2 regions of the Mycobacterium zoologicum genome follow, and region 1 is predicted to be linked to the other one. Evidence: riboswitches for the same ligand, from Rfam matches in the RefSeq annotation. Region 1 holds a riboswitch; the other holds the start of a gene.

Region 1 (7,520 bases):
TCGTCGGGTACGCCCCGGGTGGGCAGGTCAACATCGAGACCGTGTTGCAGGCCGGCCCCGATGTGCTGGTCACCCAGGGCATGGACGATCCCGGTTATCCCAAGCTGCGCGAGGCCGGAATCCCGGTGGTCGCCGACGCCGAATGGCTGGAGCCCACCCCGCTGGGCCGCGCCGAATGGATCAAAGTGTTTGCGGCACTGACCGGTACCGAACACCAGGCCGAGCAGACCTACCGCATGATCCGCGATGGGTACCACGCGCTGAGCGCCCGGGCCGCTGGGGCCTCGAAAGCCAAACCCGTCGACGTACTGGTGGGCACCATGTATTCGGGCAACTGGTCGATGCCCACCGGCGCGAGCTACTCCGGCCGGCTGGTCGCCGATGCCGGCGGGACCTATCCCTGGCTGAGCGACACCGGCGCGCAGAGCCGGCAGCTGAACTTCGAATCGGTCTACGCCCGGGCTGGCGGCGCACCGCTGTGGCTGGTCACAGACGACTGGAAAGCGTTGAGCGACGCGGTTTCCCAGGACAGTCGCTACGGCGAGCTCGCCGCGGTCCGCAGCGGTCAGGTGTGGTCGGGCACCAAGGCCGTCGACCAGAACGGCCGCAACACCTACTGGGAACGCGGCACGGCGCGGCCGGATCTGCTGCTCGGCGACCTGGTGGCGATCCTGCATCCCGAGTCGGCACCCGGCCACGAGTTCGCGTTCTACCGTCAGGTCCCGCGATGAAGGCCCGCACCCCGCTGGTATTGGCGGGCCTGGCCGTCGCGGTGGTAGTGCTGGCGCTGCTGGGTCTGGCGCTCGGTCCGGTCCGGGTGCCGCTGGCCGACACCGTGCGGGTGCTGCTCGGTGCCGACGCCTCCGACCCGCGCTGGCAGGTGATCGTGGCGAACATGCGGCTGCCCCGGGTGCTCACCGCGCTGGCCGCCGGGGCCGCGCTGGGGGTCTCCGGGCTGCAGCTGCAGACCCTGTTCCGCAACACCCTCGCCGACCCCTACATCCTCGGGGTCAGTTCCGGCGCCAGCCTCGGCGTGGCGCTGGTGGTGCTGCTCGGCGGGAGCGCCGGCTTCGGCGCCGGTATGGCCGGGGCCGGCCGCGGTGGGGCGGTGATCGCGGCCGCGGTGGGCGCGGCGGTGATGCTGACGCTGGTGCTGGCGCTGTCGCGCTGGACGCGTTCGGCGGCCACCCTGCTGCTCATCGGGGTGATGTTGGGCGCGGCCAGTACCGCGCTGGTGAGTCTGGCGATGGTCTACTCCGACCCGCAGCGGGTGCAGCAGTTTCTGCTGTGGGGGCTGGGCAGTTTCGCCGGCACCGGCTGGGGCGACCTGCAACTGCTGCTACCGCTGGTCGGGGTGGGGCTGGCCGCCGCCGCGCTGACGATCCGGCCGCTCAACGCCCTGCTGCTCGGCGAGAGTTACGCGGCCACCATGGGTATCAACGTCCGGCGGGCCCGGATGGTCACGGTCGGATCGGCCTCGCTGCTGGCGGGTGTGACGACGGCGTTCTGCGGACCGATCGCGTTCCTCGGCCTGGTGGTGCCACACGTGGCCCGCATCGCGGTCGGCACCTCCGATCACCGCGTGGTGGTGCCCGCGGTGACGTTGCTGGGTGCCGTCGCGGCGCTGTGCTGCGGGATCGTCAGCCAGGTTCCGGGCAGCGATCTGGTGATTCCGGTCAACGCGGTCACCGCGCTGGTCGGGGCGCCGGTGGTGATCACCGTTCTGCTGCGGGCCCGGCGAGGATCGGGGATGCCCACGTGACGCCCGCCGTGCAGCTGGCCGGCCTCGCGATCGGCTACCGCCATCGGCGCCGCTCGGTGACGGTGGCGGCCGGGCTTGACGCGCAGGCCCGCCGCGGCGAGCTGACGGTGCTGATCGGCCCCAACGGCGCCGGCAAATCCACCCTGATCCGCACCCTGGCCGGACTGCAGCCCGCGCTCGGCGGCCAGGTGCTGCTCGACGGCACGGACCTGACCACGCTGCCCCGTGACGAACTGGCGCGGCGGGTCGGAGTGGTGCTGACCGAACGGATCGACCCGGGCCTGCTGTCGGCTCGGGAACTGGTGGGGCTGGGCCGAATTCCGCACCTGGGCCTGGCCGCCCGGCTGGGTCCCGCCGACGAGGAGATCATCGACTGGGCGCTGGCTGCCACCGGCGCCGGACACCTGGCGTCGCGGCCGGCTGCGGAACTGTCCGACGGCGAGTGCCAGCGGGTGCTGACCGCACGTGCGCTGGCCCAGCAGCCGGGCCTGCTGATCCTCGACGAACCCACCGCGTTCCTGGACGTGTCCTCGCGGGCCGGGCTGTTCGGGTTGCTGCGCACGCTCGCCCGCGAACAGCAGCTGGCGGTCGTGCTGAGCACCCACGACCTGGAATTGGCACTGCGGGTGGCCGATCGGGTGTGGCTGCTGGACCCGGCGGGCACTTTGACCGACACCGTCGGCGAGGAACTGATGCTATCCGGGCGCATCGGGGCGATGTTCGACACCGACACCCTGCGTTTCGACCCGGCCAGCGGCATGTTCGCCTTCGGCACCGACGACGCAGATCGTCGCGCCGCACGGATCGACGCCCCCGAGCCGCTGCGCGCCGCCCTGACGCGCGTGCTGTCCCGGGAAGGCTGGGAGGTGCGTGAGCCGGCCGAGATTCTGGTCACCGCAACCGATCCCGAAGCGATCACGATGCGTCGGGCCGCATCGACCACGGTCAGCGCCTTGCGCGACCTGCCACAGTTGCTGCGTGCCCGGCCCGCGGCCGGACACAGCTGCGTGCCGCCGGATCAGGCGGCGGCCGCGCTGGCCGAACTATCGTGCGTAACACCGTATTTCGCGGTCTCAACCGGAGCGGTCGAGGGCGGTGGCTGGCGCCCGGTGACCCAGCTCTACACCGACCCGGAACTGCTCGACGACGCCGTCGCAGCCGTGCGGGAGCGCATCGGGGCGCCGGATCACCGGGTCGCGGCGTCGACGTTCTTCCTCGGGTTCGCGGCGCGGCTGTGGTCGATCGGGCTGGGCGGGCTCGCCGAGCACGGCCTGCTGCTGGATCTGGATCCCGACGAGCTCTGGTACACCCAATCCTGCGGTACGGTACGGCTGCACCTGCCGAAACCGGTGGCCTGGCAAGGGCCGGGGCTCGATTCGCTGCTGGCCGAGGAGGTGCTGCGCCGGCACCTGATCCCGCTGACCGCGGCGGTGCGACGGCTCGGCCCGATCTCGGAGAAGCTGCTGCGCGGCAACGCCGCCTCCGCCGTGCTGGGCGCCGCGCGCGCCCTACACCGGCATCACGGCGCACCGCTGGCGACCGACCCATCCTGGGAGCTGGCCCGCGCCGTGTGCGCCGACGAAAGTCTCTGCGACACCATCCGTTTCGACGAATCCGGTACCGACTATCGGCGTGCCACCTGCTGCCTGTTCTACCGCACACCGGGCGGTGGGCTGTGCATCGACTGCGCGCTCACCCACAAACCTCAAGCTCGTTCACACGATTAGGAAGGAATCCCCATGACCGAAACCACCACCGCCGTAGTTGCCGATCCCCCGATCGTCGACACCGAAGACCGGGGCCGCGAACAACTGTGGCCGCTGCCCACCGACCAGCAGAGTCTGCTGGACCTGCTGCACCTGTGCTTCGACGAGTACTGGGACGAGATCTGGTTCGGCATCATCATGCAGGGCGCCGCCTGGGAGGTGGCAGCACCCAACGCGCCGCGCAAGATCGCGATGCTCGACGGTTACGCCACAGTTGATTTCGGCCGCTGGCACTTTCACCTGTGCATCGGCAAGCACCGGGCCAGCGGCTCGGAGCTGGGCCGCATTCGCCGCTGCACCCGCGCCGAGCTGTACCGGCGGATCGGCAAGGACGGCAACCCGATGTCGTGGGGCGTGCGACTGTACAACGGACGCGACGAGCAGATGATGACGCTGATGCTGCCGAACCCGTTCCTGACCAACGACCAGCAGATGCGCGAGGAGCCCGAGTGGGGCCAGCTGGAACTGTGGGACAAGCTGCGCGAGCGCTACCTGGGCCTGGGCCCGGACCCGTTGGACCGCAGCGGGAATCGGATCCGCTGCGGCGGTTAGCGAGGCTCGACGAAGGAGAGCCGAAGCTGGGCCGCCGCAACAGGCACCGCGGTTAGCAAGGCTCGACGAAGGAGAGCCGAAGCTGGACCGCCGCAACAGGCACCGCGGTTAGCAAGGCTCGACGCCCGGCCAGGTGTTGGGCATCATCGGGCTGACCGCCCCGCCGCCGAATCCGTCGTCGGCCAGTGCGGTCAGCCCGGCCGGGTGCGCGGCGGCGACCCGGTGGGTGCTGCCGGCGAACCCGCCGGCATCCCGGGCCGAGGCAGAGACCCCGACGGGCTCGGGCGTCAAATCCTGTTCCAGGTCCATGTACTCATGACCGCGCCCCAGCATGCCGACCTTCGCGCGGCGCCGGCGCCGCTGCGGCGCAACCTCTTCCGCGGATTCGGCTGCGGGAACCTCGGCGCCGACCGGCTTCGAGGCCGCCTTCTTGCGGGCGCTGGTCCCTGACGCCCGTCGGGCGCCCATGTCCAGGCCGCCGACCATGTACATGTAGGCCGGCATGGTCACCGACGGCGGCCCGGCCGGGGTCGGTGGCGGGGCTGCGGGCGGCGGCGCGGGGGCCGCGGCCGGTGCGGGGGTTGGCGCAGGAGCCGGCGCCGGCGCGGGAGCCGGCGCGGGTGATGGAGCCGGCGGTTGGGCCATCGCCAGCCCGGGCGTCGGCGGGGCGGGCGGCGGCGTCGGGACCGCCAACGCATGATGCGCCAGCGCGCCGATGCCCAGACCGCCGAGCACCCCCGCCGGGGCCAGCACCGTCGTGGCGGCCAGCGCAGGCAACAGTGCGGGTAGTAGCGCCGTCTGGGTGACCAAGTAGTTCAGCACCTGGATGGTGTTGCCGATCGTGGACCCGACGATCTCGACCATCGCCATCGGGATGACCAGCCCCAGGCCCTGGGGGTTGAACAGCGCGGTGTACATGATCGCGATCAGGTCGTCGACGATCACGATGCTGGTGAACGCGAAGTAGGAGCCCGGGTCCAGCGGCACCGAGAAGATGTAGGCCAGGTTGCCGGGGTTGAGATAGCTCAGCGGGTTGCCGGTCCACGCCAGCCAGGATCCGGGCACCCCGGGCGGCGGCAACAGCGACGACCCGCCCTGCAGGCTGGCGAACCACTGCGCCAGCGGGTCGGAGATGCCGGTGAAGCCGATCTTGTTGAAGAACTCCTGCAGTTCGGCGTACAGCGGGTACTGGCTGCTGTCGGGATAGGGCGGGCTGGGCACCAGACTTTCGAGCCAGTTCGCGAAGTCGGTGAACCACTGCGGCGGCTGCGGCGCGGTGGTGTCGGTGGCGTCGGCGCTGCCCGGCGACTTCAACACCGTGGGCGCCGGTTCGAGCTGCGGCACCGTCGCCACCGCGGTGGTTGCGGTGGCGTCGTACGCGGTCATCACGGCGGCGGCCTGCGCCCACATCCGGGCGTAGTCGGCTTCGTTCAATGTGATCGGAATGGTGTTGATCCCAAAGAAATTGGTGCCGACCAGCACCGCGTGGGTGACGTGGTTGGCCACCAGTTCGGCCATCGTCGGCATCGCCGCCACCGCGCTGGTGTAGGCGGCGGCCGCGGTCTGCTGCTGTGCGGCGGTGGCCGCGCCGTCGGCACCGGCCTGCAACAGCCAGGCCAGGTACGGCGCGTTGGCGGCCACGAACGCCTCGGCGGCCGGCCCCTGCCAGGCACCGGCCTGGACCGCGGCCAGCACACCGGTCAGTTCGTCGGCGATCGTCGTGTATTCGACGGAAAGGGAGGTCCAGGCTGCCGCGGAGGCGAGCAGCGGGCCGGCACCGGGACCGGCGGACAACAGGGTCGAATGGATTTCAGGCGGCGACGCCACCCAGACAGGCGCAGACAATGGGAATCAGCTCTCTCGGGGTACACCGCCCCGGGTCGCAGGATGCGACGATGTGAGTGTCCTGACTCTCGGATCAACGCTCGCCTCGCCTTCCAACTCCGTTAAGAGCCGTGGCTGTTGAGGGTCGCTCCCCGATCACAGTGGCGGGACCGTGCCGGATTCACACCGGCTTCCTGCACCATCGTTGCCGTACTGGCGCAGTATCGCACGCTAGGTCAGCTATTGGCGATACTGCAGCGCCCATGTGCCGGGCGTCATAGGAGTGGTGACACCGCCGCCGAACCCGTCCCCGGACAGCGCGGTCAGGCCGCTCGGTGAAAAGTCATCCTCGAGGTCCATGTACTCGTGGCCGCGGCCGAGCATGTCGTGCTTGGCCCGTCGGCGCCGGCGGACCTTGGCCTTCTCCTCGGCGGCGGCGGCCTCCTCAGGAGCCGCGGCTGCCTCGGGTTCCGGGGCCTTGCGGCGACGGGCACTGGTGCCCGCGGCCCGGCGGGCCTGCTGGCTCAGGCCCGCGACCAGGTACATGTAGGCGAGGCTGTCGCCCGGTGACAGCGGCGGGGCGGGTGGTGGCGGGGGCGCGGCGGGCGCAGGCGGAGCCGCGGCCGGCACCGGAGCCGGCGCAGGGGCCGGAGCGGGGGCAGGCACCGGAGCCGGTGGCGTGGGTGCCACCGTCAACCCGGCGAACGGCGGGGGCACCGGGGGCACCGCGACCACCGGCACGGCGTGCAGGGCGGCCAGGCCCGACAGTCCCGCCAACCCGGCCAGCGGCGCCACCGCCAGCGGCAACGCGGCCGTCAACATCGGCAGCATGACCGGGATCAGCACGAGGGCTTGCTCCAGCAGCGTCTTGAGCAGGGCGATCACATCGGTGATGATCGTCCCGATCGCCTCGACCGCGGTGAACAGCAGCGTCGAGGCGATCGTGCCGGGATTTCCGGAGGCGAACGCCGCGGCCAGGTCCGCTCCGATGAACGCGAACGTCTGCGACAGGTAGGCGGCGAACGACCCGAAGTCCATCGGATAGCCCAACGCGAACGCGATGTTGTAGGGGCTCAGGAAGCTCAGCGGGTTGCCGGTCAGCGTCAGCCAGGGATCGAACCCGGAGAAGATCGACTGGAGGTACGGGTTGGCGGCCAGCTGGTTGATCATCGGCTGCAGCACGTTGTTGTAGAAGTCGGTGTAGCCGCTGTTCTGCAGCCAGTCCATGATGTCGTTCTGCCGATCCGGCGGCAGCTGCGACTGGCTGGCGTCGGCGGAGCCGGCCTTGACGATCTGCGGCGAAGCGGTGGTCTGCGGCGTCGACGCCACCGCGGCATCCGCCACGGCCTGATAGGTCGCCATCACCGCGGCCGCCTGGAACCACATCCGGCCGTAGTCGGCTTCGTTCAGCGCGATCGGAATCGCATTCACGCCAAAGAAATTCGTGCCCACCAGCACCGCGTGCGCAGCGTGGTTGGCGGCCAGCTCCGCAAGCGTCGGCATCGCCGCCAGCGCGGCGGTGTAGGCGGTGGCCGCGGTCTGCTGCTGGCCGGCGGTCACCGCGCTGGCGGCACCGGCCTGCACCAGCCAGGCCAGATACGGCACATTCGCCGCCA
Region 2 (8,018 bases), on a different contig from region 1:
GTCGCCATTCCCAATGCAGTGGCGGTGGCGCGCTCGCCGATTCGTTCCTCCAGCAGGCGGCGCAGTTGTGGCTGGTGGTCCAGGGTGATTACAGCGCCCTGGAGAGTGGAGGGCAACCGGCGAAAACGCAGAACGCGACTGGCAACTGCGATACCCAGGCCGACGGCGTTGATGCCGGCCATCGCGGCACTGCTGACCGCTATCAAACCATCGCCGGGTTCGGGGGCCGGGCGAAGGTGCCGCCGTGAGCGGTCAGCTTCCGCCGGTGGGTCGGCAACCACGTCATAGCCCGGTTCGGCATCGTCGATCAGGGCGGGTATCGAGGGGGGCATCGGTCTCCTTCGTTCGGCGACCGAAGTTGCGGAGAATGCCTGCGAGACCTTCGGTCGACATGGCCAATCGTCCGAAGGTCTCGCTCGCGGAATGTCCTGGGTCCGCTGAATGACCGGGCGGGTCGGGCCCGCCGTACTGACGACCATTCACATCCGCCACCTGGCGGTTAGGAACTACTCCCCTTCGCCACCGAAGCTAGCCGCGCATTGCGGCGGGCGGCTGAACGCCGACGAGACCCCACTTGAAATATGGGTGAACTCAATCGATTTCATCCGACCGGCGGTACCGGTTACCGCTCGCGCACCCACTCATCGTAGAACGGCGGCATCGCTGAGGCCCGCGAGGTGAACTTCTGGATTCGTCAAGCCCGAACACGTTGCCGGTACTGGACAGGTCCATCCGCGCGCAGAACGCGCGACCGGATCCGGTGACGATCACCGCGCGGACCGCATCGTCGTCATTGACCTCGACGAAGGTGCGACAATGCAAGCGGTGAGAGTTGGAAGGATGGGATTTGAGAAACGAAAGGTGGATCAGGTGACCGAAACGTTGCGCGCCTTGGCCGGACTGCCCGCCGAACCGCCGAGTCTTCGAGATTCCGCGCTCATCCTGGTTGATTGCCAGGTCACCTATACCCGAGGGGTGATGGAACTCGACGGTGTGCAGGCCGCACTCGACGAAGCAGCGTCGCTGCTGGACCGCGCTCGCACCGCGGGCATCCCGGTGATCCACATTCAGCACGATATGGGTCCGGGGTCGGCCTACGACATCACCGGCGAGTCCGGCGCCATCGTTGATCGGGTGGCGCCGCGCGGCGATGAACCCGTCGTGGTCAAGGGCTATCCGAATTCATTCGTCGAGACTGATCTAGATCAGCGGCTCAAGGGGTTGCGCGCAAAGAACCTGATCTTGGCCGGCTTCATGACCCACATGTGTATCAATTCGACGGCACGCGGGGCGTTCAACCTCGGCTACGCTCCGACCATCGTTGCGTCCACTACGGCTACCCGGTCGCTGCCCGGGGTGGACGGCACCGTGTCGTCGGCGACGCTTCAAGCCGGCAGCCTGGCTGCTGTCGCCGACCTCTTCGCCGTCGTCGTCCCGGGAGTCGCGTCAGTGCCGGATTGATGCCGCCCAGTCGGCGGAGCGCGACGTGCTGCCGATGAGGTGCTGAGGATCTGTGAGGACCTAAAGGGAGAAGCGCTATGACCTATCAGGACTACCGCCAGTTGACGTTCACCCGTCGGGACAACGGCGTTCTGCTCATCACGATCGACCGGCCGGAGAAGTACAACGCCGCCGACGAACAGATGCACGGCGAGTTGGCCCGGGTGTGGAATGACGTCTCTGCTGACCCCGAGACCCGCGTCGCCGTCATCACCGGTGCCGGCAAGGCTTTCTCCGCCGGCGGCGATCTGGCCATGGTGGAACGGATGGCCGGCGACTACGACCGGGTCTCGCACATGCTCAAAGAGATGAGCGACATGGTGTACGGAATCATCAACTGCGAGAAGCCGATCGTGTCGGCGATCAACGGTGTGGCCGTCGGCGCCGGCACGGTTGCCGCGCTGCTCGCCGACGTCGCGATCGTCGCCGAGGACGCCAAGATCGGTGACGGGCATGTCAAGCTCGGTGTGGCCGCGGGTGATCATGCGGCGATCATCTGGCCGCTGCTGGCCGGCATGGCCAAGGCCCGCTACTACCTGCTCACCGGCGAGATGATCACCGGCGCCGAAGCCGAGCGGATCGGCATGGTCGCCAAAGCCCTTCCCCGCGAACAGGTCCTCGACGAGGCGTTGCGGGTTGCCGACGTTCTGGCTACCGGGGCCCAGCAGGCCATCCGGCTGACCAAGCGCACCTTGAACAACTGGCTGCGCAGCGCCGGGCCCACCTTCGACCAGTCGGCCGCCTACGAGATGCTCACCTTCATGGGCCCGGATGTCGTGGAGGGCTACAGCGCGCTTCGGGAGAAGCGTCCGCCGCGGTTCCCGTCGGCCCAGAACTGAAGGACGACGCGATGAAAATCGGGCTCGTAGTCGTCGATGAGAACCCCGCGCAGGCACTGAAGATCGTCCGGGCGGCCGACCGCGCGGGCGTGCACTCGCTGTGGACGATCGACTACTACAACCGCAGCAGTCTGACCCGGGCGGCGGCGTTCGCGGCGGCTTCGGAGCGGGCGATCATCGGCACCAACGTGACCCCGCTCTTCGCGCGCTCGGCCTTGGCACTCGCATCGTCGGCATCCGACATCCAGGCGATCGCCGATGGCCGATTCGTGTTGGGTGTCGGCAGCAGCACCCGCCGAATGAACCAGGACTGGTATGGGGCCACCATGGATCATCCCGCCCCGCAGGTCCGGGAGCGGATCGATCTGATCCGCCGGTTGATCGCCCACCGCGAGGGCTCGTTCCACTTCGAGGGCAGGTTCGACCGGGTCGCGATGGCGCACTATGAGCGCACCGCGCTGCCTGACACGATGCCGATTCTCGCGGCCGGGGTGGGCGAGCACATGGTCGGCGTGGTGGGGGAGTGTGCGGACGGATTCGTCGGGCACACCATCGCCTCCGCGGACTACCTGCGCGACATCGCGCCCCCGCTGCTGGCCAGGGGTGCACTGCGGTCGGGCCGCGATCTTGGGCAGCTGTTGATGACGACACAGATCGTGGCGTCGGCCGGCACGGACCGGTCCGCGGCCCGCCGGGATGCGGCGTCCCAGGTCGGGTTCTATTCGACGCCAAAGGGGTACGACGCCCTGTTCCCGGGCGGCCAGTTCGCCGCCGAGCGGTTCGCCGCCCGCGAGGCCGTCATGCGCGGCGACGCGGCCGGCGTGATCGCGGCGGGCGAGGCAATGGTCGAGGAGCGGGCGGTGTTCGGCACCCAAGAAGAGGTCGCCGAGCAGTTGCGCCGCTACGACGGTGTCGTCGACTGGGCGATCCTGTACCCGCCGAACTTCAGTGTCGATCCGGATGCTTTGCACGCCAACGAGTTACAGCTGATCGAGGTGGCCGCAAACTGGTCCTCGTGACCGCGGGTTGATCAACCCGCGGTCACGAGGCCACGTCTACACCCCGGCGCGGGCCTGCTTCGCCGCGGCCACCAGGTTGGCCAGCGACGCGGTCACCTCGTCGGTCTTGCGGGTCTTCAAGCCGCAGTCCGGGTTGACCCAGAGGCGCTGTGCCGGAACGGCCTCCAGTGCCTCTCGCAGCGACGCGGCCATCTCATCGGTGCTCGGGACGCGCGGTGAGTGGATGTCGTAGACGCCCGGGCCGACTCCGTTGGAGAACCCGATCGCATTGAGGTCGTCGAGCACCTCCATGTGCGAGCGCGCCGCCTCGATCGAGGTGACGTCGGCGTCCAGATCGGCGATCGCACCGATGACCTCGCCGAATTCGGAGTAGCACAGGTGGGTGTGGATCTGGGTTGCATCGGTCACCCCCGAGGTGGACAGCCGGAACGCTCCGACGGCCCAGTCCAGGTAGCTCTGCTGGTCGGCTTTGCGCAGTGGCAGTAACTCCCGCAGCGCGGGCTCGTCGACCTGGATCACCGCGATGCCCGCGGCCTCCAGATCCACCGTCTCGTCCCGGATCGCCAGAGCCACCTGGTCGGCGGTGTCGGCCAGCGGCTGGTCGTCGCGGACGAACGACCAGGCAAGGATGGTCACCGGGCCGGTGAGCATGCCCTTGACCGGCTTGTCGGTCAGCGACTGGGCGTAGGTGGCCCAGTCGACCGTCATCGGGCGTGGCCGGAAGACGTCACCGAACAGCACCGGCGGACGCACGCAGCGGCTGCCGTAGGACTGCACCCAACCGTTGGCGGTGGCGAAGAAACCGTCCAACTGCTCGGCGAAGTACTGCACCATGTCGTTGCGCTCCGGCTCGCCGTGCACCAGCACGTCCAGGCCGAGGCCCTCCTGCAGTGTGATGACGTCGGCGATCTCCGCCTTCATCCGGCGGGTGTACTCGGTCTCGTCGATCTCCCCGGCGACCAGCGCGGCGCGGGCCTTGCGGATGTCGACGGTCTGCGGGAACGAGCCGATGGTGGTGGTCGGCAGCGGCGGCAGGTGCAGTCGCTCGTCCTGGGCGGCGCGGCGTTCGGCGGCGCTGCCCCGGTGTGACCCGGCGGTGGTGATCGCCGCGATCCGGCTGCGGACATCGGCGTTGTTCAGCCGCGGATCCGATTTGCGGGACGCCACGGCGGCATCGGATGCAGCGATCGCGCCGGCCACCGCCTCGCGGCCCTCGGTCAGGGCGCGGGCCAGGACGGCCACCTCGGTCACCTTCTCGGCGCCGAACGCCAGCCAACTGCGCAGGCCGTCGTCCAGGGCCGGGTCGGTCTCCGGCTCCAGCGAGTAGGGCACGTGCAGCAGCGAGCACGACGTGCCCACGGCCAGCGTGCCGACCGAGCCGAGCAGGCGTTCCAGCTTGGCCAGGGCGGACTGGAGGTCGGTGCGCCAGATGTTGTGACCGTCGACGATGCCGGCGACCAGCGTCTTGGACGTCAGCTCAGGCTCGGCGACAACCGAATCCACCGACCCGTAGACCAGGTCGACACCGATCGCCTCGACCGGGGTGCGGGCCAGTGCCGCCAGCCCGGCGCCGGGGTCGCCGAAGTAGGTGGCCACGAACAGCGACGGCCGGTCGCGCAGCGCGCCGAGGCGGTGGTAGACCTGCTCGGCCAGGGCGGGGGCGTCGGCGGCGATGTCGGTGACCAGCACCGGCTCGTCGATCTGCACCCACTGCGCGCCGGCGCCGGCCAGCGTGGACAGCAGCTCGGCGTAGATGTCGGTCAGCTCATCCAGGCGCAGGATCGGCGTGGTGGCCCCGTCGACGGCCTTGCTCAGCAGCAGGAACGTGAGCGGTCCGATGATCACCGGGCGAGCCGGAATGCCTTGCTCTTGAGCCTCTTTGAGCTCAGCGAGTACCTTGGCCGGGTTGAGCGCGAACTTTGTGTCCGGGCCGATCTCCGGGACGATGTAGTGGTAGTTGGTGTCGAACCACTTCGTCATCTCCAGCGGTGCGATGTCGGCGTTGCCGCGGGCTGCGGCGAAGTAGCGGTCCAACTCGTCGGCCACACCGGCCACCCGCTCCGGCAGTGCGCCGAGCAGCACCGCGGTGTCGAGCATCTGGTCGTAGTAGGAGAACGTGTTGACCGGCACCGAGTCCAGGCCGGCGGCGGCCAGCTGCGCCCAGGTGTCGCGGCGCAGGCCGGCGGCCACCTTCTTGAGCTCGTCTTGGCCGATCCGGCCGGCCCAGTAGCTCTCGGTCGCGCGCTTGAGTTCGCGGCGGGGCCCGATTCTGGGTGAACCGAGAACGGTGGCGCTGAACGGTTGAGCGGTCATAGTGCAATCCTTCGATTCGGAGAGGTGGGTCACCGCCTGGTGGGTGTCCAGCCAATCCGGTCTGTGCAATTTAACGCACTATAACCATCAAAACCAGACGCCCATTCCGCGAGGCGTTGATCCGCCGGGCGCGGCGCGCCCGGCACAACAGGCAGGTCTTCGGACTCGCAGGCGCGCACCTCACGGTGCTCCTAATGGCCGTCGCTTCCCAGTCACGGACCCGTGACCAGTGCCTATGACGGCGGTCGTTCCTGCATACCGCTGCGGGACAGTCCCGGATTCTCACCGGGTTCCCTCTCGCGCTCCACGGAAAACCGCGTTGCGCTCGATGCCGAGACCGCGGGGGTATCGGCAAACCAGTTGCGTGATCGAGATTACCCGGCCGCGAGCGCCTCGGAGATGGGCATCGTGCCGTCGTTGAACTCGATGGTGCGGCGAATTGTCGACGCGTCGGTCAGGCAGGCAGCGATCACCAGCGCGACGTTGCCGCGCGACACCTGCCCTTTGCCGGTGTCCGGTCCGACAGCGATCTCTCCGGTGGCGGGCTCGAGGGTGAGCCGGCTCGGCCCCAGCACCGTCCAGTCCAGGTCGGTGGCCCGCAGGTGGGCGTCGGCGGCGGCCTTGGCCTCGGCGTACGGGTAGAACGGGTCGTCTTCGGGGACGTCGTGGTCGGGGCCGGCGCCGAAGTAGGACACCATGACGAACCGCCGGACTCCTGCCTTCGCCGCGGCATCGATGGTGCGGATCGCGGCGTCGCGGTCGACGGCATAGGTGCGTGCCGGGTTCCCGCCGCCGGCGCCGGCGGAGAACACCACCGCGTCGTGGCCGGTCAACAGTTCGGCCAGCGCGTCGGTGTCGAGCTGCTCGATGTCGGCCACCACCGGAACCGCCCCGGTGACGGCGACCTCCTCGGAGTGGTCGGGGTTGCGGAAGATCGACGTCACCTCCTCACCGGCGTCGGCAAGGATGGGACTGAGCAGCAGGGCGACGTTGCCGTGGCCCCCGATGATCACAATGCGTGCCATGGCTTCGACGCTACCCGTCGATCGTCAGAAGCTGGGTCGCGAGCGAAACCCAACGATGTGAACAAATATTAGGTTATAGTCGTGCGGATGTTCACGCTGCGCTTCGACATGCGGGCGCCCGCCACGGGTGCGCCCAGTGGCGAGTTGTACGCCGCGGCACTGGAAATGTGCGCGTGGGCCGAATCCCGCGGCGCGATGGCCGCCGTTGTCTCCGAGCATCACGGCACCGAGGACGGGCACCTGCCGTCTCCGTTGCTGCTGGCTTCGGCGATCGCCGCCCGAACGCAGGTGCTGCCGATTCTGCTTGCCGCGGTGGTCCTTCCGTTCTGGGATCCGGTGCGGCTGGCCGAAGACATGAGCGTGCTCGACATCATCAGCAACGGCCGCGTCGCCTACGCCTTCGGTATCGGTCACCGCGCACCGGAGTACGAACACTTCGGCGCGGACATGAGCCGGCGTGGGCGGCTGGCCGACGAGAAACTGGCGCTGCTGCTGCAGCTGTTACGGGGCGAGCCGGTCATCCATCAGGGGCGCCGTATTCACATCACGCCGCCGTGCGTGACGCCAGGCGGCCCGCACATCATGGTGGCCGGCGGAAGTGCGGCGGCGGCGAAGCGGGCCGCCCGCCACGGTCTGGGGTTCATCGCTCAGACGAACTCGGCTGCTTTGAGGGAAGCCTACGAATCGCAGTGCCGAAACCACGGACGTGAACCGGGCCCCCTGCGGCTCCCGGACGTCGATGCGCCGACGACGGTATTCGTCGCCGACGACGTGGACAAGGCCTGGGACGAGCTGGGCCCGTACCTGTTGCACGACGCCGTGACCGCCGCGGCCTACCGGCACGGGGATCGCACGGTGGCGAGCATTTCACCGGCCGCCAGTGTGGCCGAGCTGCGGGCGACGCCGGGCCCCTACCGCGTCTTCACCGTGGCCGAGGCGGCCGCGCAGTTGCGGTCCGGTGGCAGCCTGCCGCTGCTGCCGTTGTGTGGCGGGCTGCCGCCCGCTCTCGCGTGGCCGTACCTGGAACGCGCGGTGTCGGCCCGCAACGAAGGGAAACCATGACTGACCCGACTCGTATCGTCGTGTGGTCGACCGGGGGTGTCGGCTCCATCGCCATCGAGGCGATCCGGCATCGGCCTGATCTGGAACTCGTTGGCGTCTGGGTTCATTCGCCGCACAAGGCGGGGCGAGACGCCGGTGAACTCGCCGGTGGGAAGCCCCTGGGGGTAGCGGCGACCGGTGACGCCGATGCGCTGATCGCGCTGCGGCCCGACTGCGTGGTGTATGCCGCGAGCGGTCCCGAACGCGACGCCGGCGCGGTG

What was found. A riboswitch is a leader RNA that binds a small molecule or an ion and turns the genes downstream of it on or off. The one in region 1 is predicted to bind cobalamin.
Region 2: it holds a riboswitch for cobalamin, as region 1 does, so the genes downstream of both, metE (5-methyltetrahydropteroyltriglutamate--homocysteine S-methyltransferase) here and K6T84_RS14655 (PPE family protein) in region 1, are expected to answer to the same signal.

What each region holds. Positions count from the first base shown of each region.
Region 1 is NZ_JAYJJS010000017.1:30,985-38,504, forward strand. Features, by position in the region: gene K6T84_RS14635 (ABC transporter substrate-binding protein) at 1-731, shown strand, start outside; gene K6T84_RS14640 (FecCD family ABC transporter permease) at 728-1,762, shown strand; gene K6T84_RS14645 (ATP-binding cassette domain-containing protein) at 1,759-3,489, shown strand; gene K6T84_RS14650 (DUF7676 family protein) at 3,502-4,080, shown strand; gene K6T84_RS14655 (PPE family protein) at 4,189-5,925, opposite strand; cobalamin riboswitch at 5,960-6,143, opposite strand; gene K6T84_RS14660 (PPE family protein) at 6,145-7,520, opposite strand, start outside.
Region 2 is NZ_JAYJJS010000001.1:189,110-197,127, reverse strand. Features, by position in the region: gene K6T84_RS00955 (cation-translocating P-type ATPase) at 1-332, opposite strand, end outside; partial or broken gene K6T84_RS00950 (enoyl-CoA hydratase) at 682-813, opposite strand; gene K6T84_RS00945 (cysteine hydrolase family protein) at 871-1,461, shown strand; gene K6T84_RS00940 (enoyl-CoA hydratase/isomerase family protein) at 1,539-2,339, shown strand; gene K6T84_RS00935 (LLM class flavin-dependent oxidoreductase) at 2,351-3,358, shown strand; gene metE (5-methyltetrahydropteroyltriglutamate--homocysteine S-methyltransferase) at 3,395-5,671, opposite strand; cobalamin riboswitch at 5,805-6,006, opposite strand; gene K6T84_RS00925 (SDR family oxidoreductase) at 6,046-6,696, opposite strand; gene K6T84_RS00920 (LLM class flavin-dependent oxidoreductase) at 6,784-7,758, shown strand; gene K6T84_RS00915 (NAD(P)H-dependent amine dehydrogenase family protein) at 7,755-8,018, shown strand, end outside.